Regions from separate parts of the Comamonas endophytica genome, predicted to be linked through region 1. Evidence: predicted binding sites of a transcription regulator. Region 1 holds the regulator's gene; each other region holds the start of a gene.
The links. The regulator HrcA, encoded in region 1, represses chaperone genes, less so after heat shock. The targets are predictions, from matches to a motif close to TTAGCACTCNNNNNNNNNGAGTGCTAA.
Positions count from the first base shown of each region.

Region 2: the regulator HrcA is predicted to act here: its motif matches at 1,775-1,801, upstream of rpoH (RNA polymerase sigma factor RpoH).
Region 3: the regulator HrcA is predicted to act here: its motif matches at 1,971-1,997, upstream of M9799_RS05800 (co-chaperone GroES).

Region 1 covers NZ_CP106881.1:1,132,199-1,136,478, reverse strand. The annotation lists gene recN (DNA repair protein RecN) at 1-523, opposite strand, end outside; gene M9799_RS04965 (NAD kinase) at 525-1,424, opposite strand; gene hrcA (heat-inducible transcriptional repressor HrcA) at 1,453-2,454, shown strand; tRNA gene M9799_RS04955 (tRNA-Ile) at 2,511-2,589, shown strand; gene serA (phosphoglycerate dehydrogenase) at 2,635-3,864, opposite strand; gene M9799_RS04945 (SDR family oxidoreductase) at 3,965-4,280, opposite strand, start outside.
Region 2 covers NZ_CP106881.1:2,544,533-2,548,812, reverse strand. The annotation lists gene M9799_RS11525 (M16 family metallopeptidase) at 1-54, opposite strand, end outside; gene ftsY (signal recognition particle-docking protein FtsY) at 83-1,327, shown strand; gene cutA (divalent-cation tolerance protein CutA) at 1,324-1,650, opposite strand; gene rpoH (RNA polymerase sigma factor RpoH) at 1,829-2,773, shown strand; gene M9799_RS11505 (Bug family tripartite tricarboxylate transporter substrate binding protein) at 2,872-3,870, shown strand; gene M9799_RS11500 (SCO family protein) at 3,908-4,280, opposite strand, start outside.
Region 3 covers NZ_CP106881.1:1,302,259-1,306,538, reverse strand. The annotation lists gene groL (chaperonin GroEL) at 1-1,549, opposite strand, end outside; gene M9799_RS05800 (co-chaperone GroES) at 1,597-1,887, opposite strand; gene M9799_RS05795 (DUF3772 domain-containing protein) at 2,100-4,280, opposite strand, start outside.

The sequences.
Region 1 (4,280 bases):
CAATCGCATGTTCGAGCGCCTGGCGCGCGCCGCGCCACTCGCTCCAGAGCTTGCGCAGCGGCTGGGTCTGCAGGCCGGCGTAGGCATCGAGCAGCTCGCGCGCCGCGTCGGGCCGCGTGAGGCTTTGCCAGGCATGCTGGCCGTGGATGTCGAGCAGCTGCTCGCCCACGGTGCGCAGCTGCGTGGCGGTGGCGGGCGCGCCGTTGATCCAGGCGCGGCTGCGGCCCTGCGCGTCGATCACGCGGCGCAGCAGCAGCGTGTCCTCCAGCGCGAAACCGCCTTCCTCGAGCCAGGGCTTGAGCCGCGCCGGGCACTCGAATTCGGCGCAGATGTCGGCCTGCGACGCGCCTTCGCGCACCACGCCGGCATCGGCGCGCGCGCCCAGGGCCAGCTGCACCGCGTCGATCAGGATGGACTTGCCGGCGCCGGTCTCGCCGGTCAGCGCGGTGAAGCCGCCGTGCAGATCCAGGTCCAGCGCCTGGACGATGACAAAGTCGCGCAGTGCAATGCGTTTGAGCGCCATATCAATTCATCCCCTCGTTCCAGCCCAGTTTCTTGCGCAGGGTGGCAAAGTAATTCCAGCCCTTGGGGTGCAGGAAGCGCACCGAATGTTCCGCCTTGGTCACCAGGATGCGGTCGCCATGCAGCAGCGAGGCCAGCGACTGCATGTCGAAATTGGCGCTGACATCGCGCCCGCCCACCACCTCGATGGCGACCTCGGTCGCATCCGACAGCACGATGGGCCGGTTGGAGAAGGTGTGCGGCGCGATCGGCGCCATGACCCAGGCGGGAATCGAGGGGTGCATCATCGGGCCGCCCACCGACAGCGCATAGGCCGTCGAGCCCGTGGGCGTGGCGATGATCAGGCCGTCGGCGCGCTGGTTGGCGACGAAATGCCCGCCGACCTCGACGCGCAGCTCGACCATGCCCGAGGTGCCGCCGCGGTTGACCACGACGTCGTTCATCGCCAGCGCCTCGAACACCAGCTGCTCGCCGCGCATGACGCGCGCGCGGATCATGGGCCGCAGGTCTTCCTCATATTCCCCCTGGAGCATGGGCGTGAGGGGGGCCTGATAATCTCCCAGCGGAATGTCCGTGACGAAGCCCAGGCGCCCCTGGTTGATGCCGATCAGCGGCGTGCCGTAGCGCGCCAGATGGCGGCTGATGCCCAGCATGGTGCCGTCGCCGCCCACGACCAGCCCGAGGTCGCAATGCGTGCCCAGGCCGTCGATATCCATCGATTGGTAGCCCTCGATGCCGGCATTGGCGGCCGAATCCGCATCGACGATGACTTCGCAGCCCTGCCGGGTCACGAAGCTGGCGATATCCTGGAGGGCGTGGCGGACGCTGTCGGGGCTGGCGCTGCTGGAGGCGGGCGACTGGTATTTCCCTATCAGCGCGACGCGGCGGAACTTAGAAGTCATTTTGAAATTACATCATTAAAATCACTACATGCTCGATGACCGTGCCAAGTTGTTACTCAAAGCGCTGGTCGAGCGATATATCGCCGACGGCCAGCCAATAGGTTCACGTACGCTTTCGCGTGCCTCGGGCCTTGAATTGTCGCCTGCAACCATACGCAACGTGATGGCCGACCTCGAGGAGCTCGGCCTGATCGTCAGCCCGCACACCTCCGCGGGCCGTATTCCCACGGCCAAAGGTTACCGTCTGTTCGTTGACACCATGTTGACAGTGCAGCGCGACGGCCTGCATGCGCCCGCGCTGCCGGCCGAGCAGCCGCAGAAGGTCATCGCCAACGCCGCGCACCTGCTGTCGAACCTGTCGCAGTTCGTCGGCGTGGTGATGGTGCCCAAGCGCAGCTCGGTGTTCCGCCAGATCGAGTTCGTGCGCCTGTCGGAAAAGCGCTTCCTGGTCATCATCGTCTCGCCCGAGGGCGACGTGCAGAACCGCGTGATCTTCACCGAGGTCGACTACACCGCCGCGCAGCTGGTCGAGGCGGCGAACTTCCTCAACGCCAACTATGCCGGCCTGGCCATGGAACAGGTGCGCGAACGCCTCAAGGGCGAGGTCGAACGGCTGCGCGGCGAGGTCGCGCAGCTGATGCAGGCCGCCGTCAACGTCGGCACCGAAAGCCACAGCGAGGAGGGTGATGTCGTGATCGCCGGCGAGCGCAATCTCCTGGCCGTGAGCGATTTCTCCAGCGACATGGACCATCTGCGCCGCGCCTTCGACCTCTTCGAGCAAAAGACGCAGATCCTGCGCCTGCTCGACATCTCGAACCAGGCCGAGGGCGTGCGCATCTACATCGGCGGCGAAAGCCATGTGGTGCCCTTCGAGGAGCTGTCGGTGGTGAGCGCGCCCTACGAGGTCGACGGCAAGGTCGTCGGCACCCTGGGCGTGATCGGCCCGACGCGCATGCACTACGACAGGATGATCCAGATTGTCGACATCACCTCGAAGCTCGTGACCAATGCGCTGAGCCATCGCCGATAGCGTCTACAATGAGCGGGTTTTGCCAGGGCAGCTCAAGTCCCTGGCTTCAGGTTTGCGGGCCTCTAGCTCATGCTTGGTTAGAGCAGCGGACTCATAATCCGTTGGTGCCGTGTTCGACTCACGGGAGGCCCACCAGTTGAAAAAGCCAACCCCCTGGGGTTGGCTTTTTTGTCTTCAGGCTCAGAGCAGCACGCGGCAGCGGATCGTCCCCGCGATATCCAGCAGCTGCGCCATCGGCAGCTCCTGCGTGTCGCCGATGTCCATCACCACATAGCCCAGCTTCTCGTCGGTGCGCAGGTACTGCCCGGCGATGTTGATGCCGTGCTGCGCGAACACCTGGTTGATGGCCGAGAGCACGCCAGGCACGTTGTGGTGCACGTGCAGGATGCGCTTTTGCCCGGGGTGCGGCGGCAGCGCGACCTCGGGGAAGTTCACGGCCGAGATCGAGGTGCCGTTGTCGCTGTATTTGACCAGCTTCTCCGCGACTTCGAGGCCGATGTTGGCCTGCGCCTCCATGGTCGAGCCGCCGATGTGCGGGGTCAGGATGACGTTGTCCAGGCCGCGCAGCGGGGAGATGAATTCATCCTTGTTGGTGCGCGGCTCGACGGGGAACACGTCGAGCGCGGCGCCCAGCAGATGGCCCGACCTGAGCGCATCGGCCAGCGCGTCGATCTCCACCACCGTGCCGCGCGAGGCGTTGATCAGGATCGCTCCGGGCTTCATGGCCGCCAGTTCGGCGGCGCCGATCATCCATTGCGTCGAGGGCAGCTCGGGCACGTGCAGGCTGACGATGTCGCTGGTCGCCAGCAGCTCCTGCAGCGAGGCCGCCTGGCGCGCGTTGCCCAGCGGCAGCTTGGTGACGATGTCGTGGAACTGCACCTGCATGCCCAGGCCCTCGGCCAGCACCGACAGCTGGCTGCCGATCGAGCCGTGGCCGACGATGCCCAGCGTCTTGCCACGGATCTCGTAGGAGTTCTCGGCCGTCTTGAGCCAGCCGCCGCGGTGCGCCGCCGCGTTCTTCGCGGGAATGCCGCGCAGCAGCAGGATGGCTTCGCCCAGCACCAGCTCGGCCACCGAGCGGGTGTTGGAGTAGGGGGCGTTGAACACCACGATGCCGCGCTGGCGCGCGGCGTTCAGGTCGACCTGGTTGGTGCCGATGCAAAAGCACCCCACGGCGACGAGCTTCTGCGCCGCCTGGAACACTTCCTCGGTCAGCTGGGTGCGCGAGCGGATGCCGACGAAGTGCACGTCGGCGATCTTGCGCATCAGCTCGTCATTGGGCAGCGCGCCCGTGATGGTCTCGACGTTGGTGTAGCCGGCCTTGTGCAGCAGCTGCAGCGCGCTGGGGTGGATGCCTTCCAGCAGCAGGAATTTGATCTTCGATTTGTCCAGCGAGGTCTTGGTGGTCATTGCATGGTTCCCATTGCACAAGCTTCCATTACAGCGGATTCCCTATACCGCCACACGGGATAGGTCCACCGACCCCGTGCAGCGTTGGCCTGATCAGGCCTCAGCCCCGGCCGACGAAAGGCATCTTGGTGGCCATGACGGTGTGGAACAGCACGTTGGCCTCGAGCGGAAGATTGGCCATGTACAGCACCGACTGGCCCACCACGCCCACATCCATGGTCGGCTCGACGGCGATCTCGCCATTGGCCTGGGGCACGCCCTGCGTCATGCGCTCGGCCAGCTCGGTCAGCGCGTTGCCGATGTCGATCTGCCCCACGGCGATGTCGTACTGTCGGCCATCGAGCGCCGCGGTCTTGGTCAGCCCCATCACCGCATGCTTGGTCGCGGTGTAGGCGATCGAATTCGGGCGCGGCGCA
Region 2 (4,280 bases), 1.4 Mb from region 1:
CGCTCCGGCGCTCAGACAGGCCACGAGGCCCAGGAGGGTAAGAGCACGTTTCATAGAATGCTGAGATTCTACGAACCTGCCAATGTTCAGTTTTTTCAAAAAAAAGCCCCTTCCTTCCGCCGTGCCGCCTGCCGATGAGCCGGCGAGCACGCCCGCGTCCGCGCCTACCCAGCACGCACCCGTGCCGGAAATTGATCCGCAGATTATCCCGGAGTCTGCCGCCCGCGGGTCGGACGCGGCGCCAGCGTCAGGTCCGCCGGCCGCGCCGGGCGCCATGGACCGCCTGCGCCAGATGTTCGGCGCGGGCAAGCCGGCGCCGGCGCCGGCCGTTCCCGCCAGCGCAGCGCTCCCCCCTCCTGCCCCGCCCGCCGCACCCGTGCCTGTGCCTGCACCCATGCCAGTCCCCGCACCCGCGGTGCCCCCGGCGGAGCGCGCCCACTGGCTGGGCCGGCTCAAGGCCGGTCTGCGCAAGACCGGCTCCAGCATCTCCACGGTGTTCACCGGCACCAAGATCGACGAAGCGCTGTATGAAGAGCTCGAAGATGCGCTGCTGATGGCCGACACCGGCGTCAAGGCCACGCAGCATCTGCTCACCGACCTCAAGCGCCGCGTCAAGGAGACCAAGGCCACCGACCCGGCGGCCGTGAAGGAACTGCTGGCCCAGTCGCTTGCCGACCTGCTGCAGCCGCTGGAAAAGCCGCTGGTGATCGGCCAGTTCACGCCCACCGTCATCATGGTCGCGGGCGTCAACGGCGCAGGCAAGACCACCTCCATCGGCAAGCTCACCAAGCATCTGGCCGACGAAGGCGCCAGCGTGCTGCTGGCCGCGGCCGACACCTACCGCGCGGCCGCGCGCGAGCAGCTCGGCGTCTGGGCCACGCGCAATACCGTGGAGATCGTCAGCCAGCAGGGCGGCGACCCCGCGGCCGTGAGCTTCGATGCCGTGACGGCGGGCAAGGCGCGCAAGAAGGATGTGGTGCTGGTCGATACCGCGGGCCGCCTGCCCACCCAGCTGCACCTGATGGAGGAGCTCAAGAAGATCCGCCGCGTGGTCACCAAGGCCGATGCCACGGCGCCGCACGAGGTGCTGCTGGTGATCGACGGCAACACCGGCCAGAACGCGCTGGCGCAGGTGCGCGCGTTCGACGACGCGCTGCAACTGACCGGCCTGATCGTGACCAAGCTCGACGGCACCGCCAAGGGCGGCGTGCTGGCCGCGATCGCGCAGGAGCGCCCCGTTCCGGTGTACTTCATTGGCGTGGGCGAGAAGCTCGAGGACCTCGAGACCTTCAACGCCCGCGAGTTCGCGCAGGCGCTGCTCAGCTAAAGGCAGTCACGCACCCACTGCGTGTAGTCCCCCAGGCACTGCTCGGTGCGCACCAGCAGCTGCGGCACCTCGTAGGGGTGCTCGGCGCGCAGCCGCTGCATGAGCTGCGGCAGCGTGTCGGGCAGGGTCTTGAACACCACGCGCCATTCGTTCTCCTCCTGCAATGCGTGTTGCCAGAAGTAGTGGGAAGTGATGGGCTCGGTTTGCACGCAGGCCGCAAGCCGTGCCTGCAGCATGGTTACGGCCAACTGCCGTGCGTCTTCGGCACTGGCCACCGTCGTGGTGACGACGCACAGTGCGACCCAGGATGGTTCAGAGGACATGCTGGAATGTGAAGCAAAGAGGCAAACAGTCTAGATGGGCGCTGGAGCCCAACCTGGAGGCAAGGTCAGGCGCGACCTACGGATGAGGTTGGCACAGGCCGTCAATGGTTAAGGAACTTCGCCTTTAGCACTCCCTCTAATAGACTGCTAATATGAAGATATGGAAGAAAGGACTTCAATGACCTCCACATCCGCAACCGCTGCGACGACCACCCTGGCACCAGCCAACCCCTGGGCGCTGGTGCCCCCGCTGGGCAATCTGGATGCCTACATCACGGCCGTCAACCGCCTTCCCATGCTCACGCTGGAAGAGGAACAGGACTACGCCCGTCGCCTCAAGAATGACAGCGATCTGGACGCAGCCGGCCGTCTGGTGATGTCGCATCTGCGGTTGGTGGTGGCCATCTCGCGCCAATACCTGGGTTACGGCCTGCCGCATGGCGATCTGATCCAGGAGGGCAACGTCGGCCTGATGAAAGCCGTCAAGCGTTTCGACCCCGACCAGGGCGTGCGCCTGGTGAGCTACGCCATGCACTGGATCAAGGCCGAGATCCACGAATACATCCTGAAGAACTGGCGCATGGTCAAGCTGGCCACGACCAAGGCCCAGCGCAAGCTGTTCTTCAACCTGCGTTCGATGAAGCAGGGCCTGAAGGCCGACGCCGCGGCGCTGGACGAAGGCACGCACCGCGACACGCTCAGCGCGCAGCAGGTCGACACCGTCGCGAAGAAGCTCAATGTCAAGCGCGAGGAAGTCATCGAGATGGAGACCCGGATGTCGGGCGGCGACGTGCTGCTCGATCCCTCGCCCGCCGATGACGGCGAGAACGCCTTCGGCCCCATCGCCTACCTGGCCGATGGCTCGCATGAGCCTACGGCAATGATCGAGTCGCGCCAGCGCGACGCGCTGGCCACGGACGGCATCAGCCTGGCGCTGGGCGGCCTGGACGAGCGCAGCCGGCGCATCGTCGAGGAGCGCTGGCTCAAGGTCAACGACGATGGCTCGGGCGGCATGACGCTGCACGAACTCGCCGCCGTCTATGGCGTGAGCGCCGAGCGCATCCGCCAGATCGAGGCGGCCGCGATGAAGAAGATGAAAAAGACGCTGGCCGAATACGCTTGATTCTGCGGCGGAGATAATCGGCGCACTGCCCTGTCGGGCAGTGCGCTTTTTTCATGGCGCGCCAGTCACACCTACCGATAACGATCCGAGGAGTTCGCATGATTTCCAGACTGACCCGCCGCACGCTGCTGGCCTCGGCGGCCTGCGCCGTGGTGGCCGCCGCCGTTCCGGCCGTGGCCTGCGCGCAGGCAGGCGCTGCCCCCTGGCCCACGCGCCCGGTGAAGCTGATCGTCGGCTTTCCCGGCGGGTCGTCGCCCGACCTGGTCGCGCGCACGCTGGCGGAGCCGCTGGCCAGGCTGCTGGGCCAGCCGGTGGTGGTCGAGAACAAGGTCGGTGCCGGCGGCAACATCGGCGCCGAGGCAGTGGCGCATGCCACCGACGACCACACGCTGGGCCTGATGATCAATGGCAACATGACCATTGCCAAGCTGATCAACCCCAAGGCCACCTACGATCCGCTCAAGGATCTGCAGCCGGTGAGCCTGGTGGCCACCGCCCCGCTGGCATTGGCCGCGTCCGCCAATGCCCCCGGCGCCACGGCCGCAGAGTTCTTCGCGGCCGCGCGCGCCAGCGGCGACCGCTGGAGCTACGGCAGCCCCGGCATAGGTACCGTCGCGCATATCGGCATGGAACTGCTCAAGGCGCGCGCCGGCATTGCGCCGCTGCATGTGCCCTACCCCGGCAACCCGCAGGTGATCAACGGCATCATCGGCGAGCAGATCCAGCTGGCGCTGCTGCCCCCGGCCATGGCCGCGGCCCAGGCGCGCGCCGGCAAGCTGCGCGTGATCGGAGTGACTTCCACCAACCGTTCCTCGCTGGTGCCCGAATACCCGAGCCTGACCGAAGCCGGCATTGCCAACTACCAGATGGAAATCTGGAACGCGGTGGCCGCGCCGCGCTCGATGCCCCAGCCGCTGGTGCAGCGCCTGGGCACGCTGTTCAGCGAGATCGCACGCAGCCCGGACATCCGCGCCAAGCTGTTTGCCCAGGGCTGGCAGGTGGCGGGCACCTCGTCCGAAGGCCTGGCCAACCGCATCCGCACCGATGTGCAAGTGATGGGGGAGATCATCCGGAGCCAGAAGATCACGGCGCAGTGAGTTGACGCAGGCCCTTCCTCAGGGCCTGCGCCAGGGCTTACGCCTTCTCTGTCAACAACGCCTTCACATCCGCTGTCAGTACCTGCGGCCCGCTGCCATAGCGCTGATAGACGCGCAGGCGGCCCTGGGTGTCGTACACATAGCTGCCAGCCGAATGGTCGAGGGTGTAGCTTTGCGGCGTGCGGCCTTCGACCTTCTTGTAGAAGATCTTGAAATCCTTGGCCATGGCTGCCGTCTGCTCGGGCGTGCCGCGCAGCGCGACGAAGCTGGGGTCGAAGCTCTCCATATAGGCCTTGAGCACCTCGGGCTGGTCGCGCTCGGGGTCGAGCGTGACGAAGACGCCCTGCAGGCGATCGCCCTCGGCGCCCAGCTGGCGCTTGGCCTCGGCCAGCTCCTGCAGCGAGGTCGGG
Region 3 (4,280 bases), 170 kb from region 1:
TCGTCAGCAGCAGGGCTGCGACGGAAGCCGCGTTCTGCAGGGCCGTGCGCGTGACCTTCGTGGGATCCAGGATACCCATTTCAATCATGTCGCCGTAGGTGTCGTTGGCGGCGTTGAAGCCGAAGTTGCCTTGGCCCTTGAGCACGGCATCGACCACGACCGAGGGTTCGCCACCGGCGTTGGACACGATCTCGCGCAGGGGCGCTTCGACAGCCTTCAGGATCAGCTTGATGCCGGCGTCCTGGTCGGCGTTGTCGCCGGTCAGTTGGCCCACGGCCTGCTTGGCGCGCAGCAGCGCCACGCCACCACCGGCCACGATGCCTTCTTCCACAGCTGCACGGGTGGCGTGCAGTGCGTCTTCCACGCGGGCCTTCTTTTCCTTCATTTCGACTTCGGTGGCAGCGCCGACCTTGATCACGGCCACGCCGCCGGCCAGCTTGGCCACGCGCTCTTGCAGCTTTTCGCGGTCGTAGTCGGAGGTGGCTTCCTCGATCTGGATGCGGATCTGCTTCACGCGGGCTTCGATTTCAGCAGCCTGGCCAGCACCGTCGATGATGATGGTGTTTTCCTTGCCGATCTCGACGCGCTGGGCCTGGCCCAGGTCTTCCAGCGTGACCTTGTCCAGCGTCAGGCCGACTTCCTCGGCGATGACCTTGCCGCCCGTCAGGATGGCGATGTCTTCCAGCATGGCCTTGCGGCGGTCGCCGAAGCCAGGCGCCTTGACGGCCACGACCTTCAGGATGCCGCGGATGGTGTTCACCACCAGCGTCGCCAGGGCTTCGCCTTCGACGTCTTCGGCAATGATCAGCAGCGGGCGGCCGGCCTTGGCGACTTGCTCCAGCGTGGGCAGCAGGTCACGGATGTTGCTGATCTTCTTGTCGAACAGCAGCACGAAGGGGTTGTCCAGGATGGCGGACTGCTTTTCCTGGTTGTTGATGAAGTAGGGCGACAGGTAGCCGCGGTCGAACTGCATGCCTTCGACGACTTCGAGTTCGTTGTCCAGGCTCTTGCCTTCTTCGACGGTGATGACGCCTTCCTTGCCGACCTTGTCCATCGCGTTGGCAATGATCTGGCCCACGGACTCGTCGGAGTTGGCCGAGATCGAACCGACCTGGGCGATTTCCTTGGAAGTGGTGGTGGCCTTGGACTGGCTCTTGAGCTGCTCGACCAGCACGGCCACAGCCTTGTCGATACCGCGCTTCAGGTCCATGGGGTTCAGGCCGGCGGCAACGTACTTCGAGCCTTCGCGCACGATGGCCTGGGCCAGCACGGTCGCGGTGGTCGTGCCGTCACCGGCGATGTCGTTGGTCTTGGAAGCCACTTCCTTCACGAGCTGGGCGCCCATGTTCTGCAGCTTGTCCTTGAGTTCGACTTCCTTGGCCACGGACACGCCGTCCTTGGTCACGGTGGGAGCGCCGAACGAGCGCTCGAGCACCACGTTGCGGCCCTTGGGGCCCAGGGTCACCTTGACCGCATTGGCCAGGATGTTCACGCCTTCAACCATGCGGGCGCGTGCTTCGCCACCGAAAACTACGTCTTTAGCTGCCATTTTGATTCTCCGAATTCAGTTAACTGGAATGCTGGGAAGGAGAAGATTCACTTCTCGACGACCGCGAACAGGTCGTCTTCCTTCATCACCAGCAGTTCGTCGCCATCGACCTTGACGGTCTGGCCGCTGTACTTGCCGAACAGAACGCGGTCGCCGACCTTGACGTTCAGGGAGATCAGCTCGCCCTTGTCGTTCTTCTTGCCCGGGCCGACGGCCAGGATCTCGCCCTGGTCGGGCTTTTCGGCAGCGTTGTCGGGGATATAGATGCCGGAAGCGGTCTTGGTTTCGTTTTCAAGGCGCTTGACGATCACGCGATCGTGCAGAGGACGAAGTTGCATAACATCTCCAAATACATCAACAGTTGAAACAACACTGCCAAGCCGAAGTGGCTTGGCATTCGAATTGCCTGGGGCAGGTGCTGTTAGCACTCTACTCCAATGAGTGCTAATCATAAGGCGTATTTTTGCCGTTTCAAGGGTTTTTGCTGCAAGCGCCTGTTGCGGAGTGTGGACAGATGGAGCGGCCGGGCACCCCGCCGGCCGCGGGGACTTCAGCCCTGCGCCGTCGGCGGGGTGGCCATCATCATGGTGGGCACGGCCAGCGGCAGGCCGGCGTTCTTGAAGTCGTCGAGGATCGTGAACAGCAGGTCGCTGCGCACGCCGCCGGCCAGGCGCGGGCTGGCAACGTAGCAGATGGCCTGGAAGATCAGGCTGCCGTTCTCTATGCCCTCCAGGCTCAGCGAGGGTGCCGGCGTTTCCAGCACGCCCGGGTGCGCGCTGCATGCTGCCAGCATCAGCTCGCGCACCCGCTTGGCATCGGTCGACAGCGGCATGGGCAGGCGGATCAGCACGCGGCCCTCGGCGCTGGTCAGCGTCATGTTGCGCACCGTCTTGGTGATGAATTCGGAGTTCGGCACGATGACGATGGAGCGGTCGCCCTGCTGGATCTCGGTGGCGCGCACGTTGATGCGCTTGATGTCGCCCTCGGTCGTGCCCAGCACCACCCAGTCGCCGACCTTCACCGGCCGCTCGGCCAGCAGGATCAATCCGGAGATGAAGTTCTGCACGATGGCCTGCAGGCCGAAGCCGATGCCCACCGACAGCGCGCTGGCGATCCAGGCGATGCGGTTGATGCCGATGCCCATGGCCGACAGCCCGGCCGCCACCACCAGCACCACGCCCACGTAGTTGAGCAGCGTGGACAGCGAGCTCTGCATGCCCGGCTCCATCGTGGTGGTGGGCAGGTAGCGCTCGCGCAGCCAGCGCTGGAAAATGCGCAGCGCCACGAAGCCGCCGACCAGCACCGCCAGCGCGCTGAAGATCGCCCCGGGCTTGATCTGGAATTCACCGATCGTGAGGCCGGCGCTGATGCGGTCGGTCTGCTGCAGCACCTCGTCCGGGCGCGTGCCCAGCTGCGCACCCAGCGCGATCAGCATGTACAGGAACAGCAGCACGCGCGCCAGCGCCGACAGCACCACCGCCGCCTGGTCGAGCGTGCTGGACGAGAAGTGGAAGCTCTTTTGCAGGCGCTGGCCGAATTCGCCGCGCGAGGACACGAGTGCCATGAACAGGTCGTCGGCAAACTTGAACAGCACGTAGAAGCTGATGGCCACCAGGCCGGTCCAGGCCAGCTGCGTGGCCACCAGGCTGGCCACGCTGATGTAGCCGACGCCCACCAGCAGCACCACGCCCACCAGCGCCAGCGTGACCAGGCCCAGCGCCAGCCCGACCCACAGTGGGCGCGGCTCGGGTGGCGTTGCCTTGTCGTCCTGCTCCTGCTGTGGCTGCGGCTGCGGCGTGCGCAGGCGCACCAGCGTGGCCGCGATCATCAGCACCAGCGCCATCGCGGTGATGCCCTGGCAGGCACGCAGCGCGGCGGTGCTGAGCTCGGAGATGCCGGCGACCTGCGTGGGGATCCACACCAGCACGCTGACCAGCGCCACCAGCCAGGGATAGAGGCGCAGCCGCAGCGCCAGTTCATTGGACAGCGCCGGCAGCCGCCACGACGGCCGGGCGTTGGCCAGCAGCGCGCGGCCCAGGCTGGTCACGTAGACGATGTACAGCACGGACTCGTCGACCAGTGCCACCAGCTTGCCCGACATCGGGCCGAAGTCGGCGCGCGCGCGCAGCGTCTGCAGGAAGCCCTGCAGCGCCAGCGCCACCACCGTCATGTTGACCACGACGATGGCGATGACCAGCAGCGAGCGCCGCAGCCGCCCGCCCGGCAGCACCTGCTGCGCCAGGCGCGCCAGGCCGCGTTCGGCCAGCACGTCGCCCACGGTGATGGCCAGCAGCGCCAGCACCAGCGCCAGCAGCACGGAGCCACGGTTTCCTGGAGCAGCCAGCCTTGCGCCGGCGGCCTGCAGCTCGTCCGCCAGCGGCGCCAGGCGCGCGCGGTCGTCCGGCCAGGCCTGCGCCAGCTCGCGCCAGAACGCGCCGCCCAGAGGGAAGGGGGCACGGTCGGTCAACTGCGCCTGGAACAGGTCGCGCTCGCGGGTGCGCAGCGCCTCGCTGCGCTGCTGCGCGTCCACCACGATCAGCCGCGCGAGCCGCAGGTCCGCGTCCATGGCGCTGCGGTCGCGGATCAGTGTCTGGCGCTGGCGCTTGATGTCGGCGTCCTCGCTGGTGCCGGGGGCCGGGGCCGCGCCCAGCTCACCCAGCCGCGCATTCAGGGCGTTGAGCTCGCCGGTGCGCGCGTCGATGATGCGCTTGGCGTCGGCGCTCAGCGCGGC